4 regions of the Pantoea sp. CCBC3-3-1 genome follow, and region 4 is predicted to be linked to each of the others. Evidence: predicted binding sites of a transcription regulator. Region 4 holds the regulator's gene; each other region holds the start of a gene.
The links. Region 4 encodes LexA, which represses DNA repair genes until DNA is damaged. Its sites were predicted from a motif close to TNCTGTATGTACATACAGNA; they were not measured.

Region 1 (4,287 bases), 110 kb from region 4:
GCCGCTGCCACAAAGACACGGCCTCTCTTTCCTGGGATTCAGGTCATAAAAGAAGAGAGAAACTGCCCGGAAAAAATGGTCCCCGATAAATACGCCAGATTTTTACCACGCAACGCTAGCGGGCTTTGTTCCATCACCGATGATTTATCAGCCAGCGGGTAAAAAACATAAAAATTATTAAGCATTTTATTCGAAACAACAGAAGAGGAACGACGCGCTTTGACCTGGCTATGTCTTACCGCTGTAGCGCGACTTTATTCGCCCTGTAAAGCGGTTAAGCAGGCAATTTGATGAGACTTGTCTAATCTTTTTGACAGACCTGGTCAAATATCTTCACTATCGGCCCGGCGACTTATCTTGCACTATCATCGACACACTTTGTGAAAATAAGGGCAAATCGCATGTCATTAATTAAAAAAATTACCTTACCGCTATTAATCAGTTCCGCCCTCTATTCGCAGTTTTCTGCGGCAGCGGTAGAAACCTATGCCATGGATCCGGGCCATACTTCAGTTGTCGTTTCCTGGAACCACTTTGGTTTTTCTCATCCAACGGCGGACTTGTCTAACGTCACCGGCAACATTGATTACGACGCCAGCAGCGTGGGCAAATCCAAAGTCGACGTTTCTATTCCGGTTGGCACGATTGACACACACGTCGATGCACTGACCAGCGAATTTAAAGGCGCGGAATATTTCGATACCACCAAGTACCCTACGGCGACCTTTAAAAGTACCAAAGTCGTTAGCACTGGCAGCAACAAACTGGACGTGCACGGCGATCTGACCATCAAGGGCATCACCAGGCCGGTGGTGTTGCATGCTGTGCTGAACAAGCAAGGTATGCATCCGATGGTGAAAAAGCAGGCGATTGGCTTTGATGCAACAGGCACCATCAAACGTTCTGACTTCAAGCTGGATAAATATGTCCCTTCCGTTGGCGATGACGTGAAGCTGACCATTTCTACCGAAGCTTACGCGAAATAATTTCGGCAGAAGCGCCCGGCCAGTGGTCGGGCGTTGTTCTTGTCTGTCTTTGCCGCTAAACCAGCTGACGGAAAAGGATGGCTTCCTGAACTTTGCGCCATCAAAAAAACCGCTGCTAAACGTTGCTGTTCGCAGGCCATCCCAACCCCTGGCCGCGCAGAATGGAAATTTGAGTGTACCGCGCAGGAGCGAGTAAAACCGGTATTACATGCTGATAGCGATGGGGTTAGCAAACAATCCAGGTTCGGGATTTGAACGATCAACGCTGCGTGGCGGGCCGAAAAGTCGGTACCACTTCATGGATTGCAACGCCAATAATAGTAACTTCTTTTAATTCTTCACCGGTAATGACTCTTCCCTGTTCGGTGACAATATGTTCAGGGCTACGTCGAACGCGCGCCCATTCACAACGACCGGCGATATCAATCAGAACACGACTACCCGCCACGGCCGGACGGTAACGATCGATAATGCACAGGCTGCCGTTACAGGCGCTGAGGTAGCAGTCCTGGTTGGTCGGCACCAAATCCTGTAGCCTGCTGAACAGAAACTTCACCTGATGGCTGGAGGAAGAGAGAGTGCGATCGACCTCGCCAGTCTGGCAGGGCTTGTAAACCCGATTCTTTAACATATCCACTCTCCGGTTATTCCATCGCTTTGATGGTAAAGGTGACGACGCCAAAAATTTCCAGCTGCTCTTCCGCCTGTAGAATAATCGGCACCCAGGCATCGTTCATCGGCAGCAGTCGCACATCCGGGCGCAGCTGGAGTTTTTTGACGGTAAATTCACCGTTGATGGCGGCGACTACGATATCGCCCTGATCGGCTGTCAGGCTCTTATCGACCACCAGCAAATCGCCGTCATCAATACCAGCATCTTTCATTGAATCGCCGCTGACGCGAATGTAATAGGTGCTCTCAGGCCGCTGGATGAGCAGCTCGTTTAAATCCAGCCGCTGCTCGACATAGTCCTGGGCTGAAAAGGGCGAGCCGCAGGGAACACGTGCCAAAAAAAGGGGCAGCTGCACCAGTGCCTGAACCTCAGGAGGTCGAAGAAAATTCATGGGGTTATCTCGTAAGATGACTGTATATAAATACAGTATTATCTTTTGCAGTCAGCAATCAAGCCCGATAGCGTTTTTTTTCGTTGCCAGGCAAGTTGTGACGCTAACCGATGACACAAACAGACGCGCCAGAAGCGAGCCAGCGATAGATTTCAGCATTTATCTGAAAAAAACGTTGTCAGTGAATCGGCAAAAAATTGACGAAGCGGTAACAATTGCCAGGGGAGAGTAGAGTCACAACGATTCATTTCCGCTCGTCGTCTTATTCAGGGTCATTGAGAATATTCACCAGAGCATCTCTGATCGCGGCGCTGCTGGATTTTCCATCTACTTAAGAGTAATGAAAAGTTTTTACAACAGGGTAAGCAGGCGCGGGGATTGACCGCGCCTAAACTTAAGTACCTTACTGCCGGGTAAAGTCGCTAACGCTGGTGAGGATTCTGTCACGCATCAGATTATAATTTTGCTCACTTGGACAGGTTGCGGCGAAAAGCATCAGCTCGCCGGGACGGACTTGTGCCAGCGCCGTGAATTGCCACAGTGGCGTGGTTTGATTCATAAAGGTAAAACCCAGCGCATGTGCTTCGGTAAAACCAGCATGAGCAGGGAGTGTCTCCTCATTGAGCAATTTGAAACCCGGCAGCCCGCCGTTAAGCTTCTGCATCTGTCCCGCCAGATAGTCAGCGAAAGTACTTCCCTGCGCATATTTATCGCGGTTGATGGTGATATTGCTCCCATCAGGGAAAGCAATAATATTCACGGTGTGAAATGCCGCATCCTGTGGCAGAGTAAACGTGCCCTCTGGGCAGGAAAAATTCATCAAATTAGACATAGTTGGTTCCTTTATTATTATTCATAACTAATTGTGTAGATAACAATGGATTGGAAATCCCCTGGTGAAAGACTGCTCTTTAGCGCGTAATAGCCAGCTCGAAGTGGGATAGAAACGGTAGAAAAACCACTCCCAAATTCTGCAAACTTAAATTTTTCACCAAGCGTAACCGGCAGCCAATTGCTACCATCCTGACGGAAAATCTGTGCCGCGATTTCGTCAGAAACTTCACCGGTCGACAGATCTTTGAAAGAGAAAATACCTTCTTTTTCCAGACCAGTAATGCCTTGTCCGGTAAGGCTCATATAAATACCTAACGTGCTCCAGAGGCTGGAGTTGCAGGTCAAATCAACATTGAAATCGTGATTGAAGCCTTCAATCTGACCCTGTGCGGAAACCTGGCTGATATCCAGCGAAGGAAGGGAAAATGTATAGTTTCCATCGCCGGTAACTTCGCAGGTTTGCGTCGTAAAGGTGAGTTTGGCGGTATTCTTCATATTGAACTGGAGACTACCCTCGCCGACTGAACCTACATCAAAAACGCGTATCTGTGAGCTTTTAGGGCTTAAAGTCGTATTCTCGCCTGTTTTGACCAGTTCTATTAAAATATCTTGTTCAAAATTAAGATAGGTATCCGTGCTAAGGCCTGCAACATAGGGAATAGCTGTGCTAATACCCAGATCGAAGCGACGTGCGGTATAATTTCTGTCGCCATTAACGGTGACAAAAATCGTTAAGCCGCTGTTACTTCCCAGGGCATTAGACAGGTTTTTGGTGTTGATATAGACATTTTCTTCTTCCCAGAAATTTCCCGTCACCTTTTTTGCGCACCATAGGGACAAATGCATGGTTTTACTGTAAAGCACGGTGCCGATGGGCATGTCGGTCTGAATCTGATTTGGGATCAGATTAAAGTCAAGCGCTGTTGTATCCTGATAGCCACTGGCAAAATCACAATTCAGTTCTGCCCAGGCTTGGGAGCAGGTTGTCATCAGCAGGATCAACGCACACCGGCGGATAAACGTTAAGGTTTGGTATACATTCATTGTCTCAATCCCTGAGCAGTGTTGCAGTATTTTTACTGCCGATAAGACCTGCTACTGCCGTTATGGCTGTTGAAGTCTGGGGAATCGTATCATGTGACAGCGGCTGGCAAACCCGGCTCAGCCGGTCAAAGCTCTGTTGGGAGCGAGCGCCAGAGCCTTCCAGACTGACGTCGAAACTACAGCCGGGTATGTCCTTGGCACCCCAATGTACCGTCAGACGTTGTTTATCTTCTGCCAGGCGTACATAAATCTGCCCGCCTTGCGCGACGACCCCGATGTCATCACCGCTTTCATTGGTCACTGAGGCACCAAAAGGCAGCGTATCGCCATCTGGCAGGCTGGCACGGATCAGCACCATG
Region 2 (4,287 bases), 1.4 Mb from region 4:
GCAACATGATGCGCGTTTCGAACGGGCGTTTTTGCACTTACAGGACGCGCTGGATCGCCTGACGGCCGCTCAACCTCAAAGTAGCGAGGTAAAGGCTATGAAATATCTTCTGCATAATCTTAAAGCAATTGACGCGCAGCTGGCGACGATTGAATCTGAGCAGGTTTTAGAAGAAAACAGCGCGGGTAATAACCAGACGTTATCCAGCGAAGGGCTGACTGGCTGGGCGGATATTCGTCTGCGTCTGAGTCGTCATTTATCACCGCAATCGCCGCTTTTCCGTCATGCAGTACGTATGTCACTGCTGCTCTGCACAGGTTATGGTTTTATTCAGCTGACCGGTCTCGAACATGGCTACTGGATCCTGCTTACCAGCCTGTTTGTCTGTCAGCCAAACTATAACGCGACCAAACGACGCTTAGCGCTGCGTATTGTAGGCACGGTCGCCGGCATTATTATTGGTCTGCCGCTTTTGTGGTTGATTCCTTCGGTGGAAGGCCAGCTGATCCTGATGGTTGTCAGTGGCGTGCTATTTTTTGCTTTCCGGCAATCTCAATACGCCAACGCCACGCTGTTTATCACCTTACTGGTTCTGTTCTGTTTCAACCTGTTAGGAGAGGGATTCGAAATTGCCCTTCCGCGTATTGTCGACACATTAATTGGCTGTGGTATCGCCTGGCTGGCCGTAGCCTTTATCTGGCCGGACTGGCGTTTTCGTCGCTTATCAGCCGTTGCGGAACGTTCGCTTGATGCTAACTGCCGTTATCTGGATGCAATTCTGGTGCAGTATCATCAGGGTAAAGATAACCGTCTTGAATATCGAATCGCCCGTCGGGATGCCCATAACAGTGATGCAGAACTGGCTTCGGTCGTCTCCAACATTTCCGCCGAAAAGAATGCCACCCCGGGTCTGCGGGAAGATGCCTTTCGTTTGCTGTGCTTAAACCATTCTTTTCTCAGCTATATCTCTGCACTGGGCGCACATCGTGAAAAAATCGCTAACCAGACGGTTCTGTTACTTTTAGACGATGCCGTTTGCTATGTTGATGACCTGTTGCATACAGATACCGCTAATGACGAGAAGGCCGTGAGGCTGCTGAGCCAGCTTTCAGTTCGAATCGCCGCTATCGAAGCTGACCCGGCAACGAAAGAGCCTCTGGTTCTGCAACAGATCGGACTGCTTGTTGCGTTATTGCCAGAAATTGCCCTGTTGAAAAAAAAGGTCATGGATGCCGGTTAAGGCTTCTGTTGTTTCGCCTGAGCGCGCAGAGTTTCGCTGTACCAATGGCGCAACTCTGCTTTAACCGCTTCGGGCAATGCCTCATGATGTCGTTCAAGGATTGCTCCCTCCAGTGCGAAGAGCACGTTAATACTCAAATTTTTATTGAATTCTCGTAGTTTAAGCCAGGTTCGTCTGGCGCCCTGTTCTTTTAACATAGCAATGGTGCAAACCCCGACCTGTCTCAGCAACGTTTCCATACGGACAGTGAGATTCGGCAGATCTTTTAAACGGCGGTTTTGCTTTTGCAGCAGTCGATTCTGGCGAGCACCATTAAGACAAAGCTTCGACAGCGCCACCAGTTGCTCATGTTCATTCCATAACGGCTCGTCAACCCGATAATACTCAAGTTCAACCGGCAGTCCGCGTTTGTAATAGCACAGCGGCTCCATTTTCCGCTCCGCCAGGTAAGGTCTGACTTGCTCGCAGGCGCGCAGATAAAGTTCACCCTCAGAGACCAAAGCAAAAACCACCTCTTCAACCGAAAGGCTGTAACCGCCAAACTGACTTCTGCTGCCAATTTTCCCCAGTTCCGCAAGATGATGCTTCGCAGTTTCAATCCTTTTTTTCGAATCGTACATGATGCTATTCCTTTAAGAAAAACAATAGGTCGGATACTTTTTTTGCCAGAAGGAAAGCTATGCAATTGCGGTAACAGGTTCAATTAATAATTGCCGTTACGGTCAGTTGCATTCAGATTTTGCGAGGCGTTATCAGAAAAATAAGGTTGATCTTTATGCACCGCCCTTATACTGTATATCCATACAGTGACCTGCGAGCGACGCCAATTATGCATACTCATTTCCTGAAATCTCCTTCTGCTAACGCCAGTTTCCGCCAGGCTTCTGCCTGTACCGCATCGGCACAGGCCACAGGCTTAATCAGCGAACTGATTTACTGCGATGATCAGCCTGCCCTCACGCAAATGCTGTTATTACCCCTTCTGCAGCAGCTGGGTACCCAGTCCCGCTGGCAGCTATGGCTGACCCCGCCACAAAAATTAAGCCGTAGCTGGCTACGTCAGTCGGGTTTACCGCTCGATAAAGTGATGCAGGTACAATCGACTGAAGCCATTACGACTGTCGAAGCAATGATTAAAGCTTTACAGACAGGAAATTACAGCGTGGTGTTAGGTTGGTTGCCTGGCGAAATGACGCCGGACGAGCGTCGCAGACTTCAGGAAGCGGCATCTTGTGGCCAGGCTTTAGGACTGATCATGCGCCCGAATTCGAACAATATTGCCGGGCAGAGACCCTTTAACGGACTAAAAATTCACTCAAGTTTGTATCATTAAGTAAAAATAGGACCTTTCTCATGAGAAAGGTCTCCTGAGCACGTGATAACCGTCTGATTATGCTATGACGCGGCGGGACAACGGGTTAGCTCACTTCCGCAGTCACCTTTTTTGCCATTTAGTTCGTTGTGAATGTGTAAAATTGTGTATAAATCCCTGTTTTTTTGCTGGCGCCCCTCACATCTTACTTGTAAGTTTGCTGGTACGTTGTAGACTTTACGTCGCCAGGGTGCTCAATAATCTCCCTTTTTTGGATGAGTCATAATCGAGCGTCATAACCCGGCGAAGGATTAATCAAAGAGCTAATGAAAGCTCATTGCCTATTTGGATGATAACGAGGCGCAAAAATGAAAAAGACAGCTATCGCAATTGCAGTGGCACTGGCTGGCTTCGCTACCGTAGCGCAGGCCGCCCCTAAAGATGACACCTGGTACACCGGTGCAAAACTGGGCTGGTCTCAGTATCACGACACTGGTTACTACGGTAACGGTTATGCAAACAACGACGGCCCAACTCACGAAAGCCAGCTGGGCGCTGGTGCATTCGGTGGCTATCAGGCTAACCAGTACCTGGGCTTCGAACTGGGTTATGACTGGTTAGGTCGTATGCCTAACAAAGGCAACAACGTAAACGGCGCATTCAAAGCACAGGGCGTTCAGCTGGCTGCTAAACTGAGCTACCCAATCTATGACGATCTGGACGTGTACACTCGTCTGGGCGGCATGGTATGGCGCGCTGACTCCACGCAAAACAACAACGGTGTTCGCATCAGCGATCACGACACCGGTGTTTCTCCGCTGGCAGCCGTTGGTGTTGAATACGCAGTAACCAAAAACTGGGCTACCCGTCTGGATTACCAGTGGGTTAACAACATTGGTGATGCGAACACCGTTGGTGCGCGTCCAGACAACGCCATGCTGAGCGTAGGTGTTTCCTACCGCTTTGGCCAGGACGAAGCTGCTCCAGTAGTAGCGCCGGCTCCGGCTCCAGCTCCAGTTGTTGAAACCAAGCGTTTCACTCTGAAATCAGACGTTCTGTTCACCTTCAACAAGGCAACTCTGAAGCCAGAAGGTCAGCAGGCTCTGGATCAGCTGTACACCCAGCTGAGCTCCCTGGATCCTAAAGACGGCAACGTTGTCGTTCTGGGCTTCACTGACCGTATCGGTTCAGAGCAGTACAACCAGAAACTGTCTGAGAAACGTGCACAGTCTGTTGTTGACTACCTCGTTTCTAAAGGCATCCCTTCTAACAAGATCTCTGCACGTGGCATGGGTGAATCTAACCCAGTTACCGGCAACACCTGTGACAGCGTGAAAGGCCGTAATGCCCTGATCGAATGTCTGGGTCCAGACCGTCGTGTAGAAATTCAGGTTAAAGGCATCAAAGACGTTGTAACTCAGCCACAGGGCTAAGTTTCGCTTTGATAAAAAAACCTCGCTTCGGCGAGGTTTTTTTTGGTCAGGGCATGGGGAAATATTGCCGTAGCCCAGCTAATCTGGCTTACCTAAAATAGCCTGCAAATCCTGTTTCAGGGAAGACATCTGACTGGCATACTGCTCTTTACGCTCGGCATCTTCAATGAGCTGAACAATCGTTTCCGATAAGGTACTGTGTCGGCGCTGCGCAAGACCGGCCAGACGTTGCCAAACCAGATATTCCAAATCGATCGATTTTTTTCGCGTATGCTGATGTTCCGCATTGAAATGGCGCTTAC
Region 3 (4,287 bases), 2.4 Mb from region 4:
GATTGCTGAGGAAATAGACTTCCAGCGCTTCCTCCTCGTTTTTTACATCATCAGCCAGCATTTTTGGATCGAGCGGCATATTAATCGCGCGCTGGATCAGCTTTTCGCCTTCTGCACCTAAACCGGCCTGATGAATGTGTTCATCGATGGCCTGCCGTTCCTGACCATCAATATGGCCGTCGCTTTTCGCCGCAAAGACCAGTGCCTGAACCAGTCGTTCTGCGCGCCGGTCGACGGACGATGATTGCTGACCGAACTGCGGTTCATTTTGGTGAGTTTCGCTAACCCGCTGCTTATATTTATTCCACAAGACGGCCGCCGCCGCCGCGCTTCCACCTACAATCAGCGCATTTTTGCCGTATTTCAGAAGCAGATTACGGGAGGATTTACTGGCAATCAGCATGCCTGCCAGACCGCCCAGCGCGCCAGGCGCCAGCATCTTACTCAGGCCTTCCCCACCGTTGCCGCCCTGCTTGCTGCTACCCAGTACCGTTTGTATTTGCTGTAGCCAGTTACTCATCACCTGCTCCTTTCACAAAGAAAGTCACCAGCATAGAGCGCTCCACGTCAAGAAGCGTCAAGCCAGGCAAAGCCTGGAAAACCTTCGGCTCCTGCACTTCGTCTGCAAATCTCAACAAATCACTATACTTAGCTCGCCCGTCAGCTTTTCACCGTCTTTTGCAACGTGCAGCGGCGGCATCTGGAAAGGCTGGCAGATAAGAGAATCTTGCATATTTTGATAAGGGGAAAAAGGATGCGTTTTAACGATAACCCGCTGTTTATCAATACGGTTTTGTTGGGCGGCAGCCCGGAAGAGAAATTACTGGCGGCCGCTCAGGCTGGCTTCAGCCAGGTTGAGCTCTGGCGGCAGGATGTGGAGCAGGCCAGCGGTAGCGCAGTGCAGCTGGCGGAATTGTTTCAACAACAAAAGCTGTTGCTAACCGATTACCAGGTGTTGCTGGATTTTGATGGCGCGCCGGATGACCAGCGTCAGGCTAAGCGTGATGAAGCAGTGGAAATGATGGATACCGCTCTCAAACTGGGTGCCACCACAATCCTGACGCCGGCTTCAACGCATCATGCCTGCATTGCCGATCGTGAAGAGGAAGATCTGTGCTGGTTAGCAGATGAAGCGGGAAAGCGGGGGCTGCGCGTCGCTTATGAAGCGATGGCGTGGAGTACGCATCTCAATACCACCAGCGCCGCCTGGCAGCTGGTTCAGCGTATAGATAAGCCAAACTTGGGTCTGGTGGTAGATGCCTTTCATATTTTTGTGCTCGACCGTACCGTTGCTGACCTGGAGGGCATTCCGATGGAGAAGATTTTCCTTGTCCAGCTTTCCGACCTGGCTACAAAGCCTGATAAGGCGAATCTGATCGACACCGCCCGCCACAAGCGTTTATTACCCGGCGAGGGCAACTTTCCGCTGCACACGTTACTGGATTATCTGGCCGGGAAAGGCTACAGCGGGCCGATAGGGCTGGAAGTCTTCAATGACGAAATCCATCGGCAGCCGCCGGTGACAGCCGCGAAAGAAGCCATGCAGGCTTTAAAGACATGCTGCGGACACGCTTCTTTCAGTCATACTCATTAACCCGCCAGCGCCGGTTCCTGACCTGAACAAACAAGCCCGCAAAGCAGGCTTGTTTGCGCTCCGGTCGGGACTGTCACAACCCAGGCGGGTAAACTCAGGCCTGCACTTACCGCCCGGCAAACGCTGGCCATAAGCTGCTACGCCGCCTTCACAGCGCGAGGCCCTTTTGCCTTCGCGGAAGAGGGGTTCTCTTCATCTAAGCCAGCGGATACCGCTTCGCTCTCCGGCTCTTCTGAAACGGTCACTGACGATGCTGTTCCTTCGGTCGCGGCTTCCGGCATCTTGCTGGTACGAACGATGTGCTGCACGGCATCTTTATGCTCGGCAAGGAACATGCCCAGCGCTTCGCGCTGATCTTCTTCCATTGCCAGCGGCGCAGCGCTCAGCCAGTCGCAGAACACTTCGGCCATATCGAGCATTTTGTCGTATGCATCAGCTTCTTTCTTGCTGGCGAAAGTCATCTTTTCCTCACCTTTTCTGACAACAACATATTTGATTTCAACAGCCATGGTCCACACCTCGCTTACCTGTAATTATATACAGTATATCAGCCCACCTTATTTAACTCAAGTTTGCAAATCAGATGAACGCGCAATCGTTTTCGTTTATACTGCGCGCGCATTTTTTTTCATCTCATCAGGTAAAGATTATGACGACTCTTGGTACCGCACTGCGCCCCGCCGCAACCCGTGTAATGCTGCTAGGTTCTGGTGAACTGGGCAAAGAAGTGGCGCTTGAATGTCAGCGTCTGGGTGTTGAAACAATCGCAGTCGATCGCTATGCCGATGCGCCCGCCATGCACGTTGCCCATCGCAGCCACGTCATTAACATGTTGGATGGCGAAGCGCTGAAGGCGTTGGTTGCACTGGAGCGCCCGGATTATATCGTGCCGGAAATCGAAGCCATCGCCACCGATATGCTGATTGAGCTGGAAAAACAGGGCCAGCGCGTGGTGCCAACCGCCCGTGCGGCGCGCCTGACGATGAATCGTGAAGGCATCCGCCGTCTGGCCGCTGAAGAGCTGGCGTTGCCGACTTCGACCTACCGCTTTGCCGATAACGCGGTCGATTTTCATCAGGCAGCTGAAGAGATTGGTTTTCCGTGTATCGTCAAGCCGGTAATGAGCTCGTCAGGTAAAGGGCAGAGCTTTATCCGTGAGGCGCATCAGCTTGATGCCGCATGGGAGTATGCCCAGCAGGGTGGACGGGCTGGTGCAGGCCGCGTCATTGTAGAAGGCGTCGTGAAGTTTGATTTTGAGATCACCTTACTGACTATTAGCGCTGTTGACGGCATCCATTTCTGCGCGCCCATTGGTCATCGTCAGGAAGATGGCGACTATCGTGAGTCATGGCAGCCACAGCAAATGAGCGATCTGGCATTGCAACGCGCTCAGCAGATTGCTGAAAAAGTCGTTCTGGCACTGGGTGGCCACGGTCTGTTTGGCGTTGAGCTGTTCGTTTGTGGTGACGACGTGGTGTTCAGCGAAGTCTCCCCTCGCCCACACGATACCGGCATGGTTACGCTGATCTCGCAGGATCTCTCTGAGTTTGCCCTGCACGTTCGCGCGTTTCTCGGTCTGCCCGTCGGCGGCATCCGCCAATATGGCCCTGCCGCTTCTGCGGTGATTCTGCCTGAGCTGAACAGTGACAACGTTCAGTTTGCAAACCTCAACGACGTTCTTGGTGCCGGGTTACAGCTGCGGTTGTTCGGCAAGCCTGAAGTTCAGGGCAAGCGTCGTCTGGGCGTAGCTTTGGCAACCGGAAATGACATTGATGAGGCCATTCAGCGCGCGATCAACTGTGCGGCTGGCGTCAAGGTTAGCGGCTAAGGTTAACGCCAGGACGGCGATGGCGCTTGAGGCTTTTTGCCTCATTCCAGCAGCGAATGGCTGAGTTTGTTGTGAGGCAGACAGAAGAAAGCGGCTTTGATGGCCTGCGAATCCGGCAAGTCGCAACCTGGAGCGGGGGGAACCCCGCTTTGCCAGGGCTGTATTGGCCAGATGTCGTCACCAGCGCCTTTCATAAAGGACTGTCAGTTTTGGCTGGCAGTCCTTTTTTTGCCGTCGCGGATTAAATCGCCGCGCCTGCTACCGCTTCTTTCGCCAGCTGCGTGATGCGATCGTAATCGCCCGCTTCAAGCGCATCTGCCGGCACCAGCCATGAACCGCCGATGCACAGCACGCTTTTCAGCGCCAGATAGTCGCGATAATTAGCAGGAGAAATGCCGCCCGTTGGGCAAAAACGTACCTGAGGGAAAGGCCCGCCAATTGCCTGTAGCGCTTTAACGCCACCGTTGGCTTCTGCCGGGAAAAATTTAAATTCACGCAGGCCATAATCCAGGCCGGTCATCAGTTCAGAAACGGTGCTGATCCCTGGGATAAGCGGCACCGTGCCCGCTACCGCCGCTTCGAGCAGTGGTTCAGTAATGCCCGGGCTGATAACAAACTGCGCGCCTGCGGCGGTGACCTCTTCCAGCTGCCTGACGTTCAGCACCGTCCCCGCGCCAACGATCGCTTCCGGCACTTCCTGAATCATGGCTTTCAGCGCGTCCATCGCACACGGCGTACGCAGCGTGACTTCCAGCACTCTTACGCCGCCTGCGACCAGCGCCTTTGCCATTGGCACGGCATGTTCCAGCTTGTTCACTACGATAACCGGCACAACCGGGCCAGTTGTCAGAATTGTTTCAGCGCT
Region 4 (4,287 bases):
GTTCACCGAAGTTCACATAGCCCTGACCCAGGTTGCGCAGCTTACGCAGGCCGCGCAGCATCTGCATAAAGCCTTCTTTCTCTTTAGTCGCACCGCGCAGCTCTTTCGCGTAGGTTCCCACTTCCATCACGTGCTCATAGCCGATGTAGATAGGCACCAGCGTGATAGGACGATTACCGCCGCGCAGCATCGCCTGAATCGTCATCGACAGCGTGCCGGTTTTCGGATCCAGCAGGCGACCGGTACGGGAACGCCCGCCTTCAACAAAGTACTCGACCGAATAGCCACGGGTGAACAGCTCGCCCAGATATTCGCGGAAGACGGTGGAATAGAGCTTGTTGCCTTTAAAGGTACGACGGATAAAGAAGGCGCCCAGACGGCGGAAGATCGGACCGGCAGGCCAGAAATTAAGATTGATGCCGGCAGCGATGTGCGGCGGCACCAAACCCTGGTGATAAAGCACGTACGAAAGCAGCAAATAGTCCATGTGGCTGCGATGGCAGGGAACATAGACGATTTCGTGGCCGTCCTGTGCCAGCTGACGCACGCGTTCACCGCCATTAACGTTAATGCCCTGATAGAGCTTGCTCCACGTCCAGCCCATGATGCGGTCCGTAAGACGGATCGCCTCATAAGAGAAGTCGGCGGCGATCTCTTCCATCAGCTCAACGGCATTCTGCTGGGCTTTTTCGTGGGAAATTTTCTTGCTGCGCGCTTCATCTTCCACCGCTTTGGCAATGGCTTTGGACTGGAGCAGCTTGCTGAACAGATCCTGACGTACCGGCAGGCGCGGGCCAACCGCAGCCAGTCGCTGACGAGCGAAGTGCATACGGGCTACGCGAGCCAGCTTCTGCGCGATAGATTTGTCAGTGCCATGTTCCGTCGCCATACGGCGTAGAGAGACCATGGGTGAGAAACGCACAAAGCTGTCGCGTCCCAGCCACAGGACGGCAAAGAACTTTTGGATGCCGTTCAACACGCGCAGATGCGGTTGCTCATCCCCTTGTACTTCGCGGCCTGGCGCACGGCCAAACATGACGGAAACGGGCACCATCTGCACATCGAGCAGCGGGTTGCTGCGGTGCAGATCCAGGTACTCATGGAACAGCTTGACCGATTCCAGATTTGGCACAAAGTAAGGGAACACGCGTGGGCCATCATGGATAAACACATGACGTGGCAACACCGTACCGTCGATTTCTAACGGATCCAGCGGATCGGGCAGATCCTCTTTGCGGCATTGCTCACGCAGCGCCAGCAGATCGGCCTTTGAATCGTACGGCAGCACGTACATAATAGGACGCGACGTATCGAGTCCCAGTTCAGCGACCGGCTCGGCGGGGATCGCCTTACTCTTTACCAGAAATTTAACGGGTAAATTCAATAAGTTATAATATAAGTTACGCCAACCTGACATAGACAACATGAAGCCTCTTGTTAGCAAAGCGCCGCAAGCATACCAGAAAGCGCCAGTGAGATCTGTGGTGTTGCAAAATGTGCTGCACCCACACATTGACGCTAAACTTTACAAAGGGTTCCCTGATTATGGCAAATAACGTCACTGGTTTGACTCGCATCATTAAAGCTGCGGGCTACTCATGGAAAGGTCTGCGCGCGGCCTGGCAGCACGAAGCCGCTTTCAGGCAGGAATCGTTAGCGGCGCTTGCCGCCATTCTGATTGCCTGCTGGCTGGACGTAGACGCGATAACCCGTGTACTGCTGGTGGGGTCCGTCATTATGGTCATCATCGTCGAACTTCTTAACAGCGCCATTGAAGCAGTAGTCGACCGCATCAGCAGCGATATTCATCCGCTTGCCGGCCGCGCAAAAGACATGGGCTCCGCTGCGGTGTTACTGGCTACTCTACTGGCTCTTTTTGTTTGGGTAATGCTGTTGATTCCTCATTTGCGGCATGTTTTCCAAAATTAACGTAACAGTCGTTTTTTACTCAACTTTATAGTTTTCAACCGGCAAATACCTGTATATACTCACAGTCGACTGTATAAACAACCAGGGGGCGGGATGAAAGCACTAACGGCAAGGCAGCAGCAGGTTTACGACCTGATTCGCGACCATATTAACCAGACCGGTATGCCACCGACACGGGCAGAGATCGCCACGCAGCTCGGTTTCCGTTCCCCGAATGCGGCTGAAGAACATCTGAAAGCGCTGGCGCGTAAAGGCGTCATCGAAATTGTTTCTGGCGCATCACGCGGTATCCGCCTGATGATGGAAGAAGAAGGCGGTTTGCCGCTGGTTGGACGCGTTGCGGCGGGCGAACCGCTGCTGGCTGAACAACATATTGAAGGGCATTATCAGGTCGATCCCGATTTGTTTAAGCCTGGCGCTGATTTCCTGCTGCGCGTTAGCGGCATGTCGATGAAAGATATTGGTATTATGGATGGTGATTTACTGGCCGTGCATAAAACGCAGGACGTGCGTAATGGTCAGGTCGTGGTTGCGCGCATTGACGATGAAGTCACCGTCAAGCGGCTGAAAAAGCAGGGTAATATTGTTCAACTGCTGCCTGAAAACAGTGAATTTCAGCCAATTGTTGTCGATCTGCGTCAGCAGACTTTCTCAATTGAAGGGCTGGCCGTCGGCGTTATCCGCAACGGCAACTGGCTTTAAGCTTCCCTGTTTTGTACGCGCCGTTGCTCCCGCGGCGCGTCTCCTCTGGCCGTAATGTCCCGTTCGGCTGTGGACCGCTAATGTAATCCTGTCGCGCAGTGGATGATGATGCGATTAATAACCTCCTCAGACAAACACCTCTGGCGGCTGGCGCTGCCGATGATCCTTTCCAATATTACCGTGCCGCTGCTGGGCCTGGTTGATACTGCCGTTATTGGCCATCTGGACAGTCCCGTTTACCTGGGCGGCGTCGCAGTAGGAACAACGACCACCAGCTTTCTGTTTATGCTGCTGCTGTTTTTACGGATGAGCACCACCGGTCTGACCGCTCAGGCATTTGGCGCTAATGACAAACCCGCATTAGCTCGGGCGCTGATGCAGCCTTTGCTGATCGCGCTGTTTGCCGGGCTGGCTTTTATCCTCTTTAAAACTCCCCTTACTCATCTTGCTCTGTCGCTGGTTGGCGGGAACAGTGACGTTTTGCATCAGGCGGCACTGTTCATGCATATTCGCTGGCTGAGCGCGCCGGCAATGCTGGCTAACCTTGTGCTGCTCGGCTGGCTGTTAGGCGTTCAGTATGCGCGTGCGCCTGTTGTTCTGCTGGTGGTGGGTAACCTGGTGAATGTTCTGCTCGACCTGTGGTTTGTCATCGGATTGAAGTGGGGCGTTGAGGGCGCAGCAGCCGCAACCGCGATTGCCGAATACGTCACGTTGATGGTCGGGCTGGTCATGGTATGGCACGTTCTGAAAATGCGCGGCGTCTCTTTTCCCCTGCTGAAAAAGGCCTGGCGAGGCAATGTTGGTCGTTTGCTGCGGCTTAATCGTGACATTATGCTGCGCTCATTGCTCCTGCAACTCTGCTTTGTCTCGCTGACCTTCTTTGGCGCGAGGCTGGGTAGCGATACAGTAGCCGTTAACGCTGTTTTACTGATGTTTCTGACCTTTACTGCCTATGCGCTCGATGGTTTTGCCTATGCGGTTGAAGCTTGCTCTGGCGAAGCCTGGGGCGCACGGGATGCTCAAAAGCTTCTGGTCGTCTGGCAGGCAGCCTGTCGTCAGGCTGGCCTGGTCGCGCTGATGTTTTCGGTCATCTATGCGCTGGCAGGTACGCATATTGTTGCGCTACTTACTTCACTTCCTGAACTGCAACAGCAAGCCGATCGCTATCTGTTCTGGCAAATTCTGTTGCCGATCTGCGGCGTATGGTGCTATCTGCTGGATGGCATGTTTATTGGCGCTACGCGAGCCAGTGAAATGCGCAACGGCATGGTGATAGCCGCATTGGGTTATGGCGCCACGCTGTTATTGGTGCCTTCGCTGGGCAATCATGCTTTATGGCTGGCCGTCACCGTTTTTCTGACTTTACGCGGGCTTTCCTTATGGGCAATTTGGCGCTACCACTGGCGACATAACAGCTGGTTTACGCCCTGTCAGAATTTGTAACTTCTTGCCTGCCGCTTCGCTAGTCACTGATATACCAAATATTTTCTGTTTTTTGCGCCGCTGTTGCAAAATTTTTTAACCTAAAAATAGCGTTCAGCCAGGCAAAGTCGCCATCTTCTACTACAATTATCTGTACGTTAAGCACTTAAGCAGCGTTTTATGTTGCTGCAAGCCGTTTTGCTGAAACGAAAGCCAAGAAACTGTTAAAACCTA

Region 1: a site for LexA is predicted at 2,069-2,088, ahead of umuD (translesion error-prone DNA polymerase V autoproteolytic subunit). Genes of this name have one in related genera too.
Region 2: a site for LexA is predicted at 2,030-2,049, ahead of sulA (SOS-induced cell division inhibitor SulA). Genes of this name have one in related genera too.
Region 3: a site for LexA is predicted at 2,120-2,139, ahead of EHV07_RS12795 (YebG family protein). Genes of this name have one in related genera too.

The regions. Positions count from the first base shown of each region.
Region 1 covers NZ_CP034363.1:388,420-392,706, forward strand. Annotated here, with positions in the region: gene EHV07_RS01555 (YceI family protein) at 402-986, shown strand; gene EHV07_RS24415 (hypothetical protein) at 974-1,126, opposite strand; gene EHV07_RS01560 (hypothetical protein) at 1,246-1,617, opposite strand; gene umuD (translesion error-prone DNA polymerase V autoproteolytic subunit) at 1,631-2,050, opposite strand; gene EHV07_RS01570 (DcrB-related protein) at 2,454-2,882, opposite strand; gene EHV07_RS01575 (fimbrial protein) at 2,900-3,928, opposite strand; gene EHV07_RS01580 (fimbria/pilus outer membrane usher protein) at 3,933-4,287, opposite strand, start outside.
Region 2 covers NZ_CP034363.1:1,661,582-1,665,868, reverse strand. Annotated here, with positions in the region: gene yccS (YccS family putative transporter) at 1-1,240, shown strand, start outside; gene EHV07_RS07885 (TfoX/Sxy family DNA transformation protein) at 1,237-1,860, opposite strand; gene sulA (SOS-induced cell division inhibitor SulA) at 2,070-2,573, shown strand; gene ompA (porin OmpA) at 2,921-3,985, shown strand; gene matP (macrodomain Ter protein MatP) at 4,064-4,287, opposite strand, start outside.
Region 3 covers NZ_CP034363.1:2,730,456-2,734,742, forward strand. Annotated here, with positions in the region: gene EHV07_RS12785 (tellurite resistance TerB family protein) at 1-520, opposite strand, end outside; gene EHV07_RS12790 (sugar phosphate isomerase/epimerase) at 755-1,594, shown strand; gene EHV07_RS12795 (YebG family protein) at 1,732-2,103, opposite strand; gene purT (formate-dependent phosphoribosylglycinamide formyltransferase) at 2,244-3,422, shown strand; gene EHV07_RS12805 (bifunctional 4-hydroxy-2-oxoglutarate aldolase/2-dehydro-3-deoxy-phosphogluconate aldolase) at 3,664-4,287, opposite strand, start outside.
Region 4 covers NZ_CP034363.1:281,489-285,775, forward strand. Annotated here, with positions in the region: gene plsB (glycerol-3-phosphate 1-O-acyltransferase PlsB) at 1-1,417, opposite strand, end outside; gene EHV07_RS01105 (diacylglycerol kinase) at 1,546-1,929, shown strand; gene lexA (transcriptional repressor LexA) at 2,023-2,631, shown strand; gene dinF (MATE family efflux transporter DinF) at 2,740-4,074, shown strand.